DNA from 2 places in the Petrocella sp. genome. Region 1 is predicted to be linked to the other one. Evidence: predicted binding sites of a transcription regulator. Region 1 holds the regulator's gene; the other holds the start of a gene.
What was found. Region 1 encodes Rex, which represses fermentation and respiration genes when NADH is low (regulators of the CRP and FNR family bind a similar motif). Its sites were predicted from a motif close to ATTGTTAANTANTTAACAAT; they were not measured.

Region 1 (9,738 bases):
AAGTTTTAGTCCTTTTCAAACGTAAAAAAATATTCGCAAAATTGGGTGCCTAATGTACTTTTGACACCCTAATCAATTTTAGTTGTTTAAAAGAGCGAAAACAAATTTTGACCAAGAATACAAGGCACTCCACTCTTTCCCTCAAAATCCACCTTTAAAACTTATACTCTCGGATATTGTTATTTTCTTATCATACTCCATATCCCCAAAGTAATCAATACAACTTTCTTACTATTAACACCATCCCTAAACGGTTACACATAACAATTCAATTTTACAATTTTACAGTCGCATCAATGCTATTTACTTAAGCTATTTATCATGCTCAAAACACACTCCACATGTGTGGACTGATGTGACAACAAATTTTTATATCTATTACAGCCTGATACCTGTTAATCCTCAAAAATAAGATTATTGATCCATTTCTTAGACCATACTCTGTAAAGTCCAATAGATACTTTAACAACTTCTTCTGTCAATGCCAGCATATATACATACTGAATTTCTAATTTCCACACGAAGCCACCTAAGAAAACTAAGGGTACGGCCACAAGCCATACTGCGCCGCCATCTAAATACATTGCAAACGTGGTATCGCCACCACTTCTTAAGATACCGACGATGATGAGCATATTCAGTCCCTTTATCACTGTTACTACAGCCAGTACTCGAATACAGTTTTGAATGTATGTGGCTACAAGTGGCTCGACTTGGAAAAAGCTTGCCAGTGGTCCTGAAGCAACAAATAAAATAACACTCATGCTTAGACCAATAATAACCATAATCTTCACCAACTTCTTTGCATAGTAAAAGACCTGCGTCATATCCCCTGTACCCATTTGATTACCTAGGATTACACCGGAAGCATTACCTAAGCTATAGATAAAGAAAAAAGTCATTTGCTCTATGGTTTTGGTAATACCCATAGCCGCCATTACAGATTCACCCATGCGACCATAGACCAAGTCATACATGGTAACACCAACTGCCCATATTAGCTCGTTAAAGATGACTGGCAATACTGTTTTTATATATTTTGCAAAAAAAATCTTATTAATATCTAGTAGTTCATTGAGTCGAGCCGCTGCTACTTCATTGTTACGATAGATGATACCCATAAGTAAAGCAAATTCCAATCCACGGGCAATAACCGTCGCAATAGCCGCACCTGATACACCAAGGGCAGGTGCGCCAAGATTACCATATATTAATACCCAATTGAGAAAGGTGTTGAGTATTATTGCAATTATGCTGATCTTCATGGGTAGCTTTACATTGCCCGTACTTCTTAGTATAAAAACATAGGCAAAAGTAATAGAAGTCGGTATATAACTGAATCCGATAATCCTCAAATAACTTGCACCTTCTGATATTGCACCGGGTTGATTTGTGAAGATTCTCATCACCATTTCAGGTACGAATAAGGCGGCTGTCGTAAACAAGAAAGCACCGCTTATGCCGAGCATGAGACATATCCCAAGCACCCTTCTGATGTTTTTTACATCCTTGACGCCCCAATACTGAGCGGTCAAAATAGATGAACCGCTACTGATGCCAAATAGAAAGAGAAAGAGTATAAAAAATAGCTTATTTGCTGCTGTAACACCTGCAATAGAGGCTGTACTGAGCGAACTAATCATAAATGTGTCAATTAGGTTTAATGAAGATGTGACAAGGTTTTGGAGTGCCATAGGCATCGCAATAGCAAATAGCTTTGCATAAAAATGTCTTCTCACATCGATATCACTTGCATGACTGGCATTTTCAATGATTTTTATTTCTTCAATAATTTTATTTTTGCGTTTTTTCATTTTTTTGTCTCTTATCCTTCATATTATTGGCTCGGCAGACTAAAACAGACATAAGCCTTCACTTATATCTGCTTCCTACCAAGTTATTATAACCATTTTATATTATGGCTTCATTTTTTATTTAACACTTAAAAATAATCAATGGATAGAACTGGCTTTTGATTCTTATAATACACCCGTGGGATTCTTTTTCCCAGCTGACAAACCACTTCATAATTAATGGTGTTCATATAGGAGGCTATTTCTTCTACAGATATATGTTGACCCTTCATCTCTCCAATGAGTACCACTTCATCACCTTCTTTAACACCTTCTATGTCTGTCACATCTACCATAAACTGGTCCATGCAAATACGTCCGATAACCGGAGCATAAGAACCGTGAATCAGCACCCGACCTTTTGATGACAGGGCCCTTGGGTAACCATCACCATAGCCTACAGGTATAGTGGCTACTATGGTTTTTCTACTGGTCACATACTTACCGCCATAAGAAATCGGCATGCCTTTATCCATTTCTTTGAGTAGAATAATATTGCTCTTAAGGGTTAAGGCTGGTTTAAGCTTAATGGATGTATGATTCACTTCATCTGAAGGATATAGGCCATATAGAGCAATTCCAACGCGTACCATATTAAACTCAGCCTGCTGCACTTCTATTAATCCTGCACTATTTGACATATGTATGTCATAGTATTCAATTCCTGCTTCTTTAAGTTTGGCGATAAAACTTTGAAAGACTTTTAACTGATTATGACTTATACTATGATCGGATTCATCTGCTCTTGAAAAATGGGTGAATATTCCTTCTATTTCAAGCATAGGTAATTTAGATATTTTTTTTATAACTTGTAGAGATTGATCGTCTGGCATAAAACCTATTCGACCCATTCCTGTATCTATTTTAATATGAATACGTGCCCTCTTACCCAACTGCATTGCGACTGCTGAAAGCTTTTCAGCCATATCTAAGCGAAAAACCGTTTGGGTGATGTCATGTTTGACCATATCGTCATAATCATCTTCACTAGTATATCCTAATACCAATATGGGACAATGTATTTTGTTTTTTCTAAGTAGAACGGCTTCATGAGAAGCTGCTACTGCAAAGGCATCTACACCTTCTTCACTTAAAGTTTTAGCTATAGGTATTGCGCCATGGCCATAGCCATCTGCCTTAATCACGCTACAAATCTTAGTGTCATCTGATAGATATTTTTTAATTTCTCTATAATTATGTATAATGGCGTCTAAATTGATTTCTGCTATGACACGCTGATAATGCCTCATCCATCTGTCTCCTTAATCTTCTATTCTTCTCTATTCTGACTATCTGTACTCATCATAATCTTTGGAATGGCATCTATTATATTATGAGCCATCAAACCATGTCGTCCTATATTTCTATATGCTAAATCACCCGATAAACTGTGTATGGCTACGCCTAAAACACCACTTTTAAATGGTTCTATACCTTGTCCAACAAGACTAGCTATGATGCCGGCCAGTACATCTCCTGAACCGGCTGTCGCCATGCCATCATTGCCGCAAAGATTAATACAGCAAAGACCCTCTTGATTACAGACCACCGTACGATGGCTTTTTAAAACTGTAATGACTTGATTGGATTTAGAAAATGCTTGTGCAAATTCCACTGTATTTTCATTAATCGCTTCAGTAGGGAATTTCGTAAGTCTTGACATTTCACCAATATGTGGCGTCATAATAATAGGCGCAGATGATTCTAAAAGAATATCAAAATTTGCAGAGAGCAAGTTAAGAGCATCCGCATCCATAATAATTGGTACATAGGGTTGTAAAAGTACAAAAGCCAAAAGATGTTGAGCTGATTCTGATTGTCCAAGTCCAGGACCAATAAGTACTGCATCATAGGATTCTATCTGTTGACTTACGGTTTCAATGGCTTTTTCTATACTTTCACAATCATCTTGATATGTTTTTATGATGGCTTCCGGCAATGCACATTGCAGGCTGATACGGCAGCTTTCATGGGTTAGAATCTCAACCAATCCAGTACCTGTCCTATATGCGGCCATGGCAGCCATATAAGCAGCACCCGACATATCTTTGGATCCTGCGATAATCAATACTTTCCCATATGTGAACTTGTGGCCATCGGTTTTTCTTGAGGGTAAGCGTCTTATCGTATCTTGATCAATGGTTTCGTATTCAAAAACAAAACCCTCCAACACTTTCTGCGGTATCCCTATGTCAACAACCTTGAGTCGTTCACTTGCTTTTGCACCTGGGTACAGGATATTGCCAAGTTTTGGTAAGGTGAATGTAACCGTCAAACTTGCCTTTACGCACGCGCCCATGATTTTTCCATTATCACTATTAACACCGGATGGTATATCTACACTAATGACATATGCCTTCTTTTTATTTATTCTCTCTATGACTTCTAGATAACCCTCAGAAACCTCACGATTGCAACCTGTACCAAAAATAGCATCCACAATAATATCACAGTTTTGAAATAAGTGATCTAATTTTTTTTCACTGCAAACTTCATACCAAAAAAGCCCGGTTTCAATATGAGCTAAACTATCGTACATAATTTTTGCATCATTTTTAAGATGTAAGGGATTGCCAACACCAAGAACTGTTACCTTTTCGCCCCTCTGAATCAAAATTCTGGCAATGGCAAAGCCATCTCCGCCATTATTGCCAACGCCACACACAACCAGTATTGACTTGCGATTTTTAGGGACCTCATCACACACAGCCATAGCTGCATGCTCCATTAAAACTATCCCAGGGATTGCATAATCTTTGATTGTTGTCTGATCCATCAGTGCCACTTGATTACTCTTTGCTACAATCATATTTCTCTCCCAATACAACAACGGAAACCATTGATTTCGTATGTGAAACTGTAATGTGCCATTTGTCGATTCCCATTTGCTTTTCCATCTCTTTTGCCTGTCCGTACAACTTAATATAGGGTCTTCCAAGTTCATTTCTTAATATTTCTACATCTTTTAGACCAAACTCTCTAAACCCTGTCCCAAAGACTTTGGTTACAGCTTCTTTGATAGAAAAATTTGCTGCAATGGTAGATGGGTTCATTTTTCTATCCCTAAATAGATTAAGTTCCGCTTTTGTAAAATATCTCATTAAAAATTTTGGCCTAGATACTGCTTTAAGGATTCGTTCTATTTCTATCATATCATTACCTATGCCAACAATCATTCTTCACCTCCGAAGTAATGTGCATCCAATTGTTCAATAACTTCTAAACCGGCTAAATCATGTATGAATTCATAAAGCCTTGTATTCTCTTCATCCAAATCTTCTTTTTTACCAACAAGTTCTTTGACTTTATCATGTATGGTCTGAATTTCAGATTCAAGTCTTCTTTTCTTTTCTTTATTATGTATCATACGCTCATAGAAAATAATCATGCTTTCTTTAAGCAAGGTTTGATTCACTTTTTCTATTTCATGAGGTAGTTCTTGTTTTCTCTTTTCATAGGCATCAAACTTACCATTAATCTCTTGAATATGCTTATGCTTTTTTTCCAGTTCCTTTGTGCCTTCTGCGTGCTTATCGTCAAAAGCAAGGGACATACCTGAAATGATGTCATCCATCATCTTTTTTTTCAAAGCTTTGTATGCTTTATATTCTGTATTAACCTTACCCTGTTCTTTTAATAGTTTGTTCAGTTGGCTTTCTAACGTTTTTATTTTATATGGTTTTTTACCGGTGAATAAACTATGCCAATTTTGATCAAGTACGACTATGTGTTCGGATTTCTTTATCTGTATGTGAGGTTTTTTATCCATCATGACAACTCCTAACATAGTATTTGATGGTTGCATTGTAGAATAGGAACGCTAAGATATTTGTAAAAAAAGATAGAAAAAATTCTAAGCTAAGTACCATCAGCTTCAAACCATTTCCTATCTCTTATTATAACTTGACTAAGTATTGAATATATTACAAGTATATTACATTTCAAACTATTACTCAGAATCCTTAATTCGATAAGACAAAGTCATCAGACTTTCTGATAAGTGAACATTTTCAACCACCACATCATAGTTATTAATCTGTAAATCAACAGGTGCAAAATTCCATATACCTCTAATACCCCATTCGCATAGATCATTGGCTATTGCAGGTGCTTTGGTTTTTGGGACGGTTAATATGGCTATATCAATGTTATTTTCAACAACAAACTCTTTAAGTTGATCCATATCTTGTACATCCATACCCCGAACAGATATTCCTACCAATCTTGGGTTGACATCAAAAAGTCCTTTTACAACAAAACCACGCTTTTCAAAATCTGTATAATTAGCTAAAGCCTGACCTAAATTACCGGAACCTATTATAATCACACTATAGTGATTCTCAAGCCCCAAAATCTTCGCAATCTCATTATACAGGTGACTTACATTATACCCATAACCTTGCTGACCAAACCCACCGAAATTATTTAAATCCTGACGGATTTGAGAAGCTGTAACATCCATACGTTGACTTAGTTCATTTGAGGAGATTCGAACGATATCATTCTCAAGTAGTTCTCCAAGATATCTATAATATCTAGGTAATCTTTTTATAACTGCTGTCGATATTCTCTTATCTGACATATCATGGCCCCCATTCTTCCGTATCTTAATACCATTATAGCTATTTGTTAAATAACTGTCAATTCTAATTAGTATATTGTTTATTTTGTACCTTACTTTCCTTTTTCTTTTCAATGGTTCTAATTAGTGGTATGATAATGTCGAAACACAGATAAAGAAAGGATACAATCATGATATTAAGTTGTAAAAATATTACTAAATCATTTATCGTAGATACCTTATTAAAGGATATTAATTTCATTATCAATGAAGGCGAAAAAGTAGCACTCATTGGAATCAACGGTGCCGGTAAAACCACGCTTTTCAGAATCCTTACCGGTGAACTTTTAGCTGATCGTGGTTCTGTCTATAAAGCTTCTGGTAAAACATTCGGCTATTTGAAGCAAAATGCATTATCCGATTCAAATCAGTCCCTTTACAAGACTGTTTACAATGCCAACGAGCAATTGGTTCATATAAAAAATGAACTTACCGATTTAGAAGAAAAAATTCATCTTCATGAAGGTGATCTTGATTTATTAGATAAACTTAATGAAGATTATGCTAAATTACGTCATCTTTTTGAATCCATTGATGGTTATCAATATGAAAGTCTAATCAAAGGTGTTTTAAAAGGTCTAGGTTTCTCACAAGACGACTTTGATCTTGAAGTGTCTAAACTATCCGGTGGTCAGAAGACAAGGCTGGCTCTTGCGAGAGAACTCATCTTAAATCCCGACTGTCTTATGTTAGATGAACCAACCAACCATCTAGATATGGATGCCATTCGCTGGCTAGAGGGATTCTTGCAATCCTATAAAGGTACCTTATTTATCATCTCTCATGATCGTTTTTTTCTTGATCAAATTGTAAATAAAACCATAGAGATTGAAATGGGTAAAGCCATTGAATACCAAGGCAATTTCTCTGATTTTATGAAAAAGAAGGCTCATATTAAAGAAATCCAAGCTAAACACTATGATCAACAACAAAAGACCATAAAGCAACAAGAAGATGTCATTAAGAAGTTACGTTCATTTAATCGAGAAAAGTCTGCTAAAAGAGCTGAAAGCCGTGAAAAACTATTAGAAAAAGTGGAACGTCTAGACCGACCTATGGAAGTTCAGGCTGATATGCATCTTCAATTAAAACCCCGTTATGAAAGCGGGCATGATGTTATGAAAGTCATAGACCTATGTAAATCTTTTGATCGTATAGAGCTTCTAGATCATATTCAGTTCGAAATAAAAAAAGGTGAGCATATTGCACTCATTGGTGATAACGGATCAGGTAAATCAACCCTTTTTAAAATCATCAATAAAGTTATGCAAGCCGATTCTGGTCAGATTCAGCTTGGTGCAAAAGTTAAAATAGGCTACTACGACCAAGAACATCAATTGTTAAACTCAGACAATACCTTAATTGAGGAAATATCTGACGCCTACCCTACACTCACGCAAGGAGAAATTCGTAACATCTTAGCTTCCTATCTTTTTAAGAGTGATGATGTTTTTAAGCATGTTTCAAAGCTAAGTGGTGGTGAAAAAGGACGCTTAACTTTAGTTAAACTCATGCTGAGTGAAGCCAATTTCCTGATTTTGGACGAGCCTACTAACCATTTGGATTTGATTTCAAAGAGTGTTCTAGAAAATGCGTTAATCGGTTATCAAGGTACGATCTTGTTTATATCTCACGATCGCTATTTTGTCAATCGTGTCGCCCATAAAGTCATGCATTTGTCCGAAAAAAAAATCAAAACCTATTTAGGTGATTATGATGAATTCTTAAGACAGCATGACATAAATGATTCAGAAGAAACAGCAATACTTTCAGAGATAACAACAGAAAACAAATCCAACTGGTTAGACGATAAAGCAAAAAAAACCGAAAGGCGAAGACTAGAAAACCTTCTTGAAAAAGCTGAATTGGACATTCACAGCCACGAAGAGCAAATAGAGAGTATCCATCAGCAACTCTGTCAAGAAGCCGTGTATACGGACCATGAAGCAGCTACTAGGCTCACTGAAGAGAAGTCAGTTCTTGAATCCTCTCTTGAGAAGTTATATGAATCATGGACGCAACTTCATGATGCACTAGAAAAAATAAAGACGTAGTGATTCTACGGATGGATTTTCATAGGATCCGTTGAGATAAAACTAAAAAAAGTAGCAACCTAAGACTTTCCTCCATGGTTACTACTTTTTAATACTATTAATTATGATCCATATCCAAAATCTGAACAATCTTTTTTTCACTAACATTCTTGGATGTATTCTTAATATGTATATTAGTCAGTTCACTGGCTATCTTATCATTACCGATTTTTAGCGCCTCTAGGATGGCTTTGTGTTCTTTAATAGAAGCTTTCGCTCGATCCACAGAAGACAAAGACGCTTTCCTTACCCGTTGCACATAATGATGAAAATCCGATAAAACATGTTTCATGATTTTGCTATTTGAAGCCTCGTATAAGATTTCGTGGAATTTGTTATCCAATTCGTATAATTGATCAATGTGACCTTTTTCAAGATGAAATTCTGATAAGTATACAACTTCCTCTAAATCATCAATCTGACTGGCTGTAATGTTCTCTGATGCCCATTTAGCACACAAACCTTCAATCATAGACCGTATAGCATAGATATCCTGAATGTCTTTTGCATTGATGCCAGTCACGATTGCACCTTTGTTCGGTATAATCGTGACCAAACCTTCAAGTTCTAGCTGTCTTAAGGCTTCTCTGACTGGTGTTCTGCTGACGCCTAGTTCTAAAGCGACCTGCAATTCTTTAATAGCCTCTTTATGCTTATAGCCACCTTTAAGGATGTCTTCTCGTATCTTGTGAAAAACACGACCCCTTAATGAGTATTTATCATTAACTTCCTCTTGAAGATTATAGCTATCCAATACGCGCCTCCAAAAAATATTTTTTTCTTATAATTTCTCTATGGTTTCCATGAGATAGTTTGCAAAATCTGCATTGGTGGCACCTGTATCTCTACCTGTCATCACCAATTTCTTTTCTGTTTGACCACAAATCTCAAGGGCTTTGAATAATTTATCTGCTTCCTCAGTATAACCAATATGGCTAAGTAACATAGCACCACCACGAACAACACTAGAAGGATCAGCATATATATCTCTTCCTTCATCCACCATTCTAGGTGCTGAACCATGAATGGCTTCGAACATTGCATATCTCTTACCAATATTGGCTGAACCGGCAGTACCTACGCCACCTTGAAATTCTGCTGCTTCATCCGTCAGAATATCACCATATAAGTTAGGAAGCACCATTACTTGGAATTGTGTTCTTCTATTTTT
Region 2 (10,300 bases), on a different contig from region 1:
TAGAAATGATTGTTACTTTTCTTGCCGTACTAGAGTTGATGAAAATGGGCAGTATACGAGTTATTCAAACGGAAGTTTTTGATGACCTTATTATTCGATTTGTTTAAAATCCCATATCCAAAAAGCAAAAGCATTTAAGAAGTGGTCTTAAAAATATTATGTAAGAAGGAAAAAACATGAATTTTAGTAAAACTGAAGCAGCCATTGAAGCCATACTTTTTTCTATGGGTGAGGCGGTGCCCACAAGAAAAATAGCAGAAGCCATAGAACTCTCTGTGGAGGATGTTTATCACGTCCTGTTGAATATGAAAGATAAATACGATGAACATGAACGTGGTGTTATGCTCATTGAAATCGATGAGAGCTTTCAGATGTGTACCAAGCGAGAATATTATGAGCATGTTAAGAAAATTAATTTTAAGCTAAAGGAATTCATTTTAACGGATGTATTGATAGAGACTTTATCTATTGTTGCTTACAAACAACCGGTTACACGCGCTCAGGTAGAAGCCATTAGAGGGGTTAATTCGAATCACGCGGTAAATAAGCTTATTGAGTACAATCTTGTCTGTGAGGTTGGGCGCCTAGAAGTCCCTGGTAGACCAATTCTTTTTGGTACGACTAAAGATTTTTTGAGAGGGTTTGGTCTGCAATCTGTAAAAGAGCTTCCGGAGATTGGGGCAGAAGCCTTAAGCCATCTTAAAGACGAAGTTGAACAAGAGATGCAACTTTCATTACCACAGGAGGATGTATCAGAAGTTTATCCGGATCTCGTAGATGAAGTAGATCAAGCAGATGAAGGCAAGGGCATTGATTTGGATAAGTTGGTGTTGATTGTAGAAGAACCTTAAGGTTCTAAGAAAGTAGGAAACAATGGAAATTAGACTACAAAAATACATTGCCGATGCAGGTATTTCATCTAGAAGAGCCGCTGAAAAACTTATTTCTAATGGCGAAATCAAAGTTAATGGGCATGTCGTAAGAGAAATGGGTATAAAGATTAATCCTCTAGAAGATGTGGTTACCTATAAAAATAAAGATTTGAAAAAAGTTGAACGTTTAGAATACTTTTTACTTCACAAGCCTGTTCGGGTCGTTTCCACAGCTTCTGATGAGAAAAATCGTACAAATGTAGTGGATATGATTAAAAGCCATCACAGATTATATCCGGTAGGCAGGTTAGACTATATGTCCAGCGGTTTGATTATTCTGACCAATGATGGTGAGCTGACTTATAAGCTAACCCATCCAAAACATGATATTGAAAAGCATTATGAAGTAAAAATCGAACCACCTATTACAGAAAATGACGTGAAAAAGTTACGGGCTGGTGTTAATCTTGACGGTGAGAAAACAAGACCCTGTAAAGTGAAGCTCATTAAAGATTCAAGTCGTTATCAAGTCTATTCAGTCATCTTACAAGAAGGAAAAAACAGACAAATCAGAAGAATGATTGAAGCCGTAGGTTCCAACGTTGTAGCCCTTGAAAGAACAGCTATTGGTACAATCACGATGGCAGGTCTTAAATACGGACAATACCGTCCATTAAACCGAGATGAAATCAACTATCTGAAGCAACTTTAAGGATGGTAGAGGCGGTCTCGGCTTTTTTTAATTTTGACCCTTTAGCCATATATCGTTAAAAAAATTACAAACCCTATTGCTATTTTAGTAGGGCTGAGTTACAATAATAGTCGTTGGAACTTGGTATATTACACACAAAATCCTTGTGTTTATTTAAAATACTTATGCAATATAACCACCGATTTCATAAAATGGTATGTTGTCAAATACTTTAAATAAATGCAACTTTATATTTGGAGGTTAATGCATGAGTATGCAGCAAGATTTGGAAAAACTCACTAACCGTCGCAGTACTGCACGAGATCGTATTGATCTATTATTGGATCAAAATTCTTTTGTAGAAATAGGTGCTTTTGTTAAACCACGACAGACAGACTATAACATGACGACCATAGAAGCACCTGCTGACGGCGTTTTGACCGGCTATGGTACGGTGGAAGGACGCTTAACGTATGTATTTAGTCAGGATGTTTCCGTGATTGGTGGTTCGCTTGGGGAAATGCATGCAAAAAAGATTGTAGCATTATATGACCTTGCAATCAAAACAGGCGCACCGATCGTAGGCTTATTAGATTCTGCCGGCATGCGCCTGCAAGAAGGTACAGACGCCCTAGAAGGGTATGGACAGATATTTATTAAGCAATCCATGGCATCGGGTGTTATACCCCAAATCATGGCTGTTTTAGGGACTTGTGGTGGCAACGGCGCTTTGATACCTTCATTGGCTGACTTCACTTTTATGAAGAAAGAGTCAACATCCTTGTATTTAAATAGTGCCAATACTTTGGACCATACCAAAGCATCGAATGATACGTTAAGTGGTTCCGCTTTTAATGCAAAAGAATCCGGTATGATTGATGTGGTGTTTGAAGACGAGACACAACTTTTGAACGGTATAAGAACCCTTATAGAACTCCTTCCTTCTAATAATAAAGAAGAAGCACCTTACGGTGGCACAGGCGATGATTTGAACCGTCTGATACCTAGCTTTAGCGCGGACATAAAGGATGGGCTTGACGGAAGCGCAGCTTTGGCTGCCATTGCAGATGTTGGTAGCTTCATGCCCTTAAAAAGTGAATATGGTAAGGACATAACCTTGGGGCTAGGCAAGCTTGGTAATATGACGGTTGGTTTGATTGCAAACCAAGCAGCTGAAGAAGATGGAAGAATCAGTTTACGAGGGTGTCAAAAAATCGCAGAGTTTGTGGACAAGCTTGATGCATTTGGAATACCGTTAGTGACTTTAGTAGATGTGGTTGGATATACAGCGCGTCTTGAAGAAACACAAGCAGGCCAGTCCAAATACGTGGCAAAGATGATGAGCAGTTTTATTCATGCAACGGTCCCTAAAATAAGTGTTTTGACCAATAGGGCTATTGGATCTGCTTATGTTGCTTTTAATAGCAAACATATTGGTGCTGATTTTGTCTTTGCTTGGCCAAAGGCTAAGGTATCCTTTATGGACGCGGAATCAGCTGTTCGTATTATGTATTCAAAAGAAATAGAAACTTCAACGATTGCAGCGGAAGTGATTAAAGAAAAAACAAAGCTTTATCAAGAAGAACAAATGTCGCCATATAAAGCGGCAAGTCGAGGTTATATTGATGACATCATAGAACCGACAGCAACACGTAAAAGACTGATTGCAGCACTAGAGATGTTGTATACCAAATATGTGCTTAGTCCAGAACGTAAACATAGATCTGTTTAAGGTGGTGAATGAATATGGCAGAATGGCTGGAAGAAGGCTTGGTTGGAACCATTAATGGTGTGGGTACAGTTTTTTTGGTGCTTGTACTCATTGCGATTGTAATCAGTCTTTTCAAATATATTAATAACATTAATCTTTCAAAATTTTTTAAATCAACGGTTAAGAAGACATCACAGCCAGAGAAAAGTCAAACCAATGATACAGAACATTTGATACCTGAGGTGTCAGATGATGACGATGCTCAATTGATTGCAGTCATTGTTGCAGCCATTGCTGCAAGCATGGAAAGGTCAAGTGATCAATTACAAGTCAGATCTTTTAGAAGAATTAATCAGACCAATACTTTATGGAATCGAAGATAGGAGCCCGATTATGAAAAAATTTCAAGTGACAGTGAATGGTAATACTTATGAGGTAGATGTAGAAGAAATTACAAATGGTGGAGTACAACCGCAAGGAACAAGCCAACCGGCACAAACTTCATCAGCGCCGGTTCAAAAGCCGGCAACATCTTCCCCACCAGTAGCGGTGGAGGGTACTTCAGTTGAAGCACCGATGCAAGGTAAAATCGTAGCTTTGAAGGTTACTCAAAATCAGAAAGTTCAAGAAGGTGATGTCATCGCCGTTCTTGAAGCGATGAAAATGGAAAACGAGATTGTAGCTTCATCTGCAGGTACGGTAGCATCTGTTCATGTTGCTATTGGACAATCAGTGGATGCAGGCGACTTAATTGCAACCCTTAATTAGGCCAAGGAGGTTCATTGAATATGTGGGAAAAACTTATTGAGGCCTTTGCTAATTTCATCCACAGTTCTGGTCTATACTGGTTAGTAGAAAATTTTTCTGATATGGGTTACAAGAATTTGATTATGATTGTCGTATCCTTAACCCTTATGTACTTGGCTATAAAAAAAGGCTATGAGCCTTTATTGCTGTTACCGATTTCTTTTGGTATGTTGCTTGTTAATCTTCCGATTACTTTTATTATGGAAGGTGCTATGACTCAAATACCCCTTCCGGATGGAACGGTATTTGAGTTTGCAGGAACAAAGATTGAAGCGGCTGCAACCTTTGCAGCAGACGGTCCGGAAACCGTAGCCTATATTCTATCTCAGGCTAAAGAAATCCCGGGAGGTTTATTATATTACCTTTATTACGGGAATAAATTGGGTATATTTCCACCGCTTATATTTATGGGTGTTGGTGTTTTGACCGACTTTGGTCCCTTGTTAGCCAATCCAAAAAGTTTTCTTTTAGGTGCCGCTGCACAATTTGGTATTTTCTTAGCCTTTTTCGGGGCACTTATGTTAGGTGAATTTTTTCCTGAATTTTTTGCCTTTGGTCCTAAAGAAGGGGCAGCCATTGCCATTATTGGCGGTGCAGATGGTCCAACCGCCATATATACAGCGATAAAACTGGCCCCTCATTTGCTTGGACCTATAGCGGTAGCGGCATATTCTTATATGTCTCTGGTGCCGATTATACAACCACCGATTATGCGGTTATTAACAACCAAGGAAGAACGAAAAATTAAAATGAAGCAACTAAGACCTGTATCTCATACAGAAAAAATACTGTTCCCAATTGTCGTTACCATTTTGGTCATTTTGATTCTACCTACGACAGCGCCTTTAATAGGTATGCTAATGTTTGGTAATTTAATCAAAGTATCCGGAGTTACGGAAAAATTGGCAGAAGTAGCTTCTAATGCTTTAATGTATGTCATTACTATATTTCTTGGGATCACCGTTGGTGCAACAACCAGTGCTGAAGCTTTTCTTAACTTTGAAACCCTTGGAATACTATTACTTGGATTGGTTGCCTTTTCCTTTGGTACGGCTTCAGGTGTCTTACTTGCTAAACTGATGAATAAATTGTCCAAGACGCAGATTAATCCTCTTATTGGTGGGGCGGGTGTTTCAGCAGTGCCGATGGCGGCTCGAGTTGTTCAAAAAGTCGGTCAAGAAGAAGATAAAAGCAATTTTCTGCTTATGCATGCCATGGGACCTAATGTGGCAGGTGTCATCGGTTCGGCGGTTGCAGCAGGTGTATTCTTATCCTTATTTTTAACAGCTTAATAATAATAATAATAATGGACCAAGGAGGTAAATATGGCAGACATGATAAAAAAACCAATAAAAATTACAGATACAATTTTTAGAGATGCCCATCAATCATTGATTGCAACACGGATGACCACAGAAGATATGCTTCCCATTATTCGGAAATTGGATAAAGTAGGCTATCATTCTATGGAAGTGTGGGGGGGTGCTACTTTTGATGCCTCTTTAAGATTTTTAAAAGAAGATCCATGGGAGCGTCTTAGAAGTTTGCGAGATGGGTTTAAAAACACCAAATTACAAATGCTCCTTAGAGGTCAAAACATTCTAGGTTATAGAAATTATCCAGATGATGTGGTTGAATATTTCGTTCAGAAGGCGATTTCCAATGGGATTGATATTGTTAGAATATTTGATGCCCTGAACGATTCTCGTAATTTAAAAACAGCTATCGATGCCACAAATAAAGAAGGTGGACACGCCCAAGTGGCGATTGCCTATACGTTGTCCAAAGTACATACAATCGACTATTTCACCGATTTAGCCAAAGAACTTGAATCCATGGGGGCAAAATCCATCTGTATTAAAGATATGGCCGGCCTACTTGTGCCTTATGAAGCCGAAAAACTGGTCAAAGCCCTAAAAGCAAATGTGGATTTACCTTTACAAATCCATTCACATTATACTTCCGGTGTTGCATCCATGTCTTATATGAAGGCGGTTGAAGCCGGATGTGATGTTATAGATACAGCAATATCGCCATTTGCCCTTGGAACGGCACAACCGGCAACAGAAGTCATGGTAGAATCTTTTAGAAATACACCTTTTGATACCGGATTTGATCAAGAATTATTGGCAGAGATTGCAGATTATTTTAGACCTATGCGTGATGCAGCTCTTGATTCCGGTCTAATGAATCCAAAAGTATTAGGTGTTAATATTAAAACCCTTTTATATCAAGTACCGGGTGGTATGTTATCAAATCTGGTTTCTCAACTTAAGGAGCAAAATGCTGAACACCGTTTTGCAGAAGTGCTAGAAGAAATGCCTAGGGTTCGAGCTGACTTTGGGTATCCGCCATTGGTAACACCGACCAGCCAGATTGTTGGTACTCAAGCAGTTCTAAATGTTTTGGGTGGAGAGCGGTACAAAATGATTACAAAAGAGTCCAAAGCTCTGGTGAAAGGTGAGTATGGACGAACACCGGTTGCCATATCACCGGAGATTGTAAAGCAGATCATCGGTGATGAAAAACAGATTACTTGTCGTCCGGCAGATTTAATAGCACCGGAAATCGATAAACTAAGAAAAGAAGCCAGTGCATATATCAAGCAAGATGAAGACGTATTGTCTTATGCCTTGTTCCCTCAAGTCGCAGTAGATTATTTTAATCACAGAGATGCAAAGCTGACAAAAGTAGATATGACTGTAGCTGATAAAGATAACAAAGTTTATCCTGTATAAAACAAAGATGATTCAGTCACCTTTTTGGTAGCTGAATCTTTCTTTTGTGTCATCATATATGATTAAAATGTCAAAACTATATGATTGAACGCCTAAATATACTATATTCTTATATGTGTGTCAATGTAACCTGTAAAGTTTCGATGCCTTTACTCTATTTATAAATAACAATTGTAATTGTTGTGGCTTTGGTTTATAATAAATGAAGGAAAAACTTTAATACAATTCATTTGTTTGACAAATGAATTGTATTAAAGTTTTTGAAGCAAATATTGCTTAAGACGTCAAGTGTATTAAGCTTGGATTTGACACTCTAATCACCAATGAATACTTAGTAATTTATGGACGTTAATAGACTAAATGGTCTAGAAAAGAGGAAAATATGAATGGACAAAATGACTTAGTAAAGCGAATTAACAGTAATTATTCAAAGTTTAGCAAGGGTCAGAAATTGCTTGCCAATTATATTATAGATCATTATGAAAAGGCGGTTTTTTTAACTGCGGCCAGATTAGGTAAAATCGTTGGTGTTAGTGAGTCTACAGTTGTACGCTTTGCCAATGAACTTGGTTATGATGGATATCCAAAACTCCAAAGAGCTTTGGAAGAATTGGTCAAAACAAAATTAACCTCTATTCAAAGAGTGGAAGTGACATCCGATCGTATTGATCAATCTCATGTTCTAAGATCGGTCTTGCAATCCGATGCAGATAAGATTAAGTATACATTAGAAGAAATTGAAGAGGCTGTCTTTGATCAGGCGGTTGATATGATTTTAGAAGCAAAAACCATCTATATCATAGGTGTTAGAAGCAGTGCAACTTTAGCCAATTTTTTGGGTTTTTATTTTAACCTTGTTTTTGATAATGTAAAATTAATACATACCAACAGTGTTAGCGAAATGTTCGAACAAATCTATCGTTTAAAAGAAGAAGATGTGGTAATCGGCATAAGCTTTCCTAGATATTCTAAACGCACTTTAAAGGCTATGGAATTTGCCAAAACCAGAAACGCTGGCGTTATCACCATTACAGACAGCTTGCTTTCACCTATGATACAGTTTGCAGATTGCGCATTGATTGCCAGAAGTGATATGGCTTCTTTTGTAGATTCTCTTGTTGCACCACTCAGTCTAATTAATGCACTTATCGTTGCTTTATGCATTAAAAAGAAGGATGTGGTTGTCGAAGCATTAGGCAATCTTGAACAGATATGGACAGAATATCAGGTGTATGATAATGATGATGATTTAAACATTGGGTATAATCTTAATCTACGATCTGATAAGTTTTAGGTGTGAGTATGAAAAAAGTCATAATTATTGGTGGTGGACCGGCCGGTATGATGGCTGCCATTATGGCAGCTAGAGAAGGTCATGATGTGACCTTAATGGAACAAAACGAAAAGTTAGGAAAAAAACTCTATATCACCGGAAAAGGCAGATGCAACCTCACCAATGAGGTGAACGTGGAAGCACTCATTAAGCAAGTGGTCACGAATCCCAAATTCCTATACAGCAGCTTCTATACTTTTGATAGTGAAAGTGTCGTTCGATTTTTTAATGAAATTGGTTTAGAAACGAAGGTCGAGCGAGGTAACCGAGTATTTCCTCAATCGGATAAGTCTTCGGATGTTATTAATGCACTTATGAATGCGATGAAGGATTTGAAAGTAGATGTTCGTTTAAAATCTAAAGTAACTGGGATAGCCATAGAAAAGCGTTGTGTTAAAGGTGTTTATTTAGATGATTTGTTTGTTGAAGCAGAGGATGTTATCGTTGCTACAGGCGGTATATCCTATCAGATGACCGGTGCTACCGGTGACGGTTACCTATTTGCTAAAGATGCGGGTCATACAATAATAAGGCAGGAACAAGGACTTGTACCCCTAATCATTGTAGAAGAATGGGTTAAGACACTTCAAGGTCTTTCGCTAAAAAATGTTGAACTTATATTAAAAACTAAGGACAAATTACTATATCGTGGTTTTGGAGAAATGCTTTTTACACATTTTGGTATTTCAGGCCCATTGGTTCTAACAGGGTCTAGTTATTTGAAAGACTTACCTTATCCTATTCAAGCCTTTATTGACTTAAAACCTAAATTAACCATAGAGCAAATGGACTTGCGTCTACTAAAAGACTTTGAGCTGTATAATAGAAAAAATTTTGAAAACGCATTGGCAGACCTATTGCCCAAAAAGTTGATTCCTATAGTTGTGTTATTATCCGGTATTGATCCGGAAAAAAAAGTGGATCAGATTACGAAGGTTGAAAGGCTTAAGCTTCTTGAAACCTTAAAAGCCCTACCGATGACGGTTAGTGGAAAAAGAGGCTATAATGAAGCAATTATTACTCAAGGTGGTGTGGATGTTACAGAAATTAACCCCAATACAATGGGCTCTAAAATAGTTGACCATTTATACTTTGTTGGTGAGGTTTTAGACTTGGATGCTTTGACCGGTGGTTTTAATCTACAGATTGCTTTTTCCACCGCTTACTTAGCAGGTATTTCTATAGATAAGAGTTAGGAGATTATGATGATTGCAATTAGAGGCGCAATTACAGTTGAAGAAGATACAAAAGAAGCGATTTTAGAAGGTACTGAGTTCATGCTTAAGTCAATTATTGAAGAAAACAATTTAGAAGACGATGAGATTATATCCATTGTTTTTTCAGCAACCAAAGATTTGACTCAGATTTATCCTGCAGTCGCGGCCCGAAATATGGGTATAACTTGTGCCAGTCTTTTGTGTGTTCAGGAGATGTATGTGGTAAATAGTCTAAATAAATGCCTTCGAATTCTTATGCATGTTGAAAAAAATCTTTTACAAAAAGACATAAAACACGTATACTTGAGAGATGCAAAAACGCTTAGACCTGACTTACAAAGAAGGGGTAATAGGATGAATGATATATTAACTATTGCTATAGATGGTCCTGCAGGAGCAGGCAAAAGTACCATTGCAAAAAGATTGGCAAAAGACTATGAGATCGTATATGTGGATACTGGTGCAATGTATCGATCGGTAGCGCTTTATATGATGGAGCATGATATTAATCTTAATGTGGAAAGTGCTGTTGTCGAAGCTTTGAGTCAGGTAAATATACGAATTGCGTATAAAGATGATACACAACATATTTATTTAAATGAGGAAGATGTAACACAAAAAATAAGGCAACAATCGGTTGGGGAAGGCGCTTCTAAAGTATCAGCCTATCTTCCTGTACGAAAAAAAATGGTCAAGATGCAACAAGAGATGGCAAAAAAAACGAGCTTGGTCATGGATGGCAGAGATATTGGAACGCATGTGTTAACCGATGCAAGAGTAAAAATATTTTTGAGTGCAGATGTCATGATAAGAGCGAAGAGAAGGTTCGATGAGCTCATAGAAAAAGAGGCATCCGCAGATCTACAGACAATCGCAGATGAGATAAAAGAACGAGACCATAGGGATATGAACAGAGAACATGCACCTTTAG

Region 2: the regulator Rex is predicted to act here: its motif matches at 1,636-1,655, upstream of AC6F8J_RS05690 (carboxyl transferase domain-containing protein).

Annotation. Positions count from the first base shown of each region.
Region 1 covers NZ_JCBCDA010000066.1:66-9,803, forward strand. Annotated here, with positions in the region: gene AC6F8J_RS07565 (MATE family efflux transporter) at 396-1,814, opposite strand; gene alr (alanine racemase) at 1,943-3,103, opposite strand; gene AC6F8J_RS07575 (NAD(P)H-hydrate dehydratase) at 3,124-4,662, opposite strand; gene acpS (holo-ACP synthase) at 4,643-5,029, opposite strand; gene AC6F8J_RS07585 (hypothetical protein) at 5,026-5,622, opposite strand; gene AC6F8J_RS07590 (redox-sensing transcriptional repressor Rex) at 5,803-6,435, opposite strand; gene AC6F8J_RS07595 (ATP-binding cassette domain-containing protein) at 6,606-8,528, shown strand; gene AC6F8J_RS07600 (FCD domain-containing protein) at 8,626-9,321, opposite strand; gene AC6F8J_RS07605 (isocitrate/isopropylmalate family dehydrogenase) at 9,349-9,738, opposite strand, start outside.
Region 2 covers NZ_JCBCDA010000048.1:23,053-33,352, reverse strand. Annotated here, with positions in the region: gene AC6F8J_RS05705 (segregation/condensation protein A) at 1-107, shown strand, start outside; gene scpB (SMC-Scp complex subunit ScpB) at 177-851, shown strand; gene AC6F8J_RS05695 (pseudouridine synthase) at 874-1,584, shown strand; gene AC6F8J_RS05690 (carboxyl transferase domain-containing protein) at 1,832-3,295, shown strand; gene AC6F8J_RS05685 (OadG family transporter subunit) at 3,310-3,657, shown strand; gene AC6F8J_RS05680 (biotin/lipoyl-containing protein) at 3,668-4,042, shown strand; gene AC6F8J_RS05675 (sodium ion-translocating decarboxylase subunit beta) at 4,144-5,373, shown strand; gene AC6F8J_RS05670 (oxaloacetate decarboxylase subunit alpha) at 5,407-6,819, shown strand; gene AC6F8J_RS05665 (SIS domain-containing protein) at 7,202-8,113, shown strand; gene AC6F8J_RS05660 (aminoacetone oxidase family FAD-binding enzyme) at 8,122-9,348, shown strand; partial or broken gene aroH (chorismate mutase) at 9,355-9,693, shown strand; gene cmk ((d)CMP kinase) at 9,724-10,300, shown strand, end outside.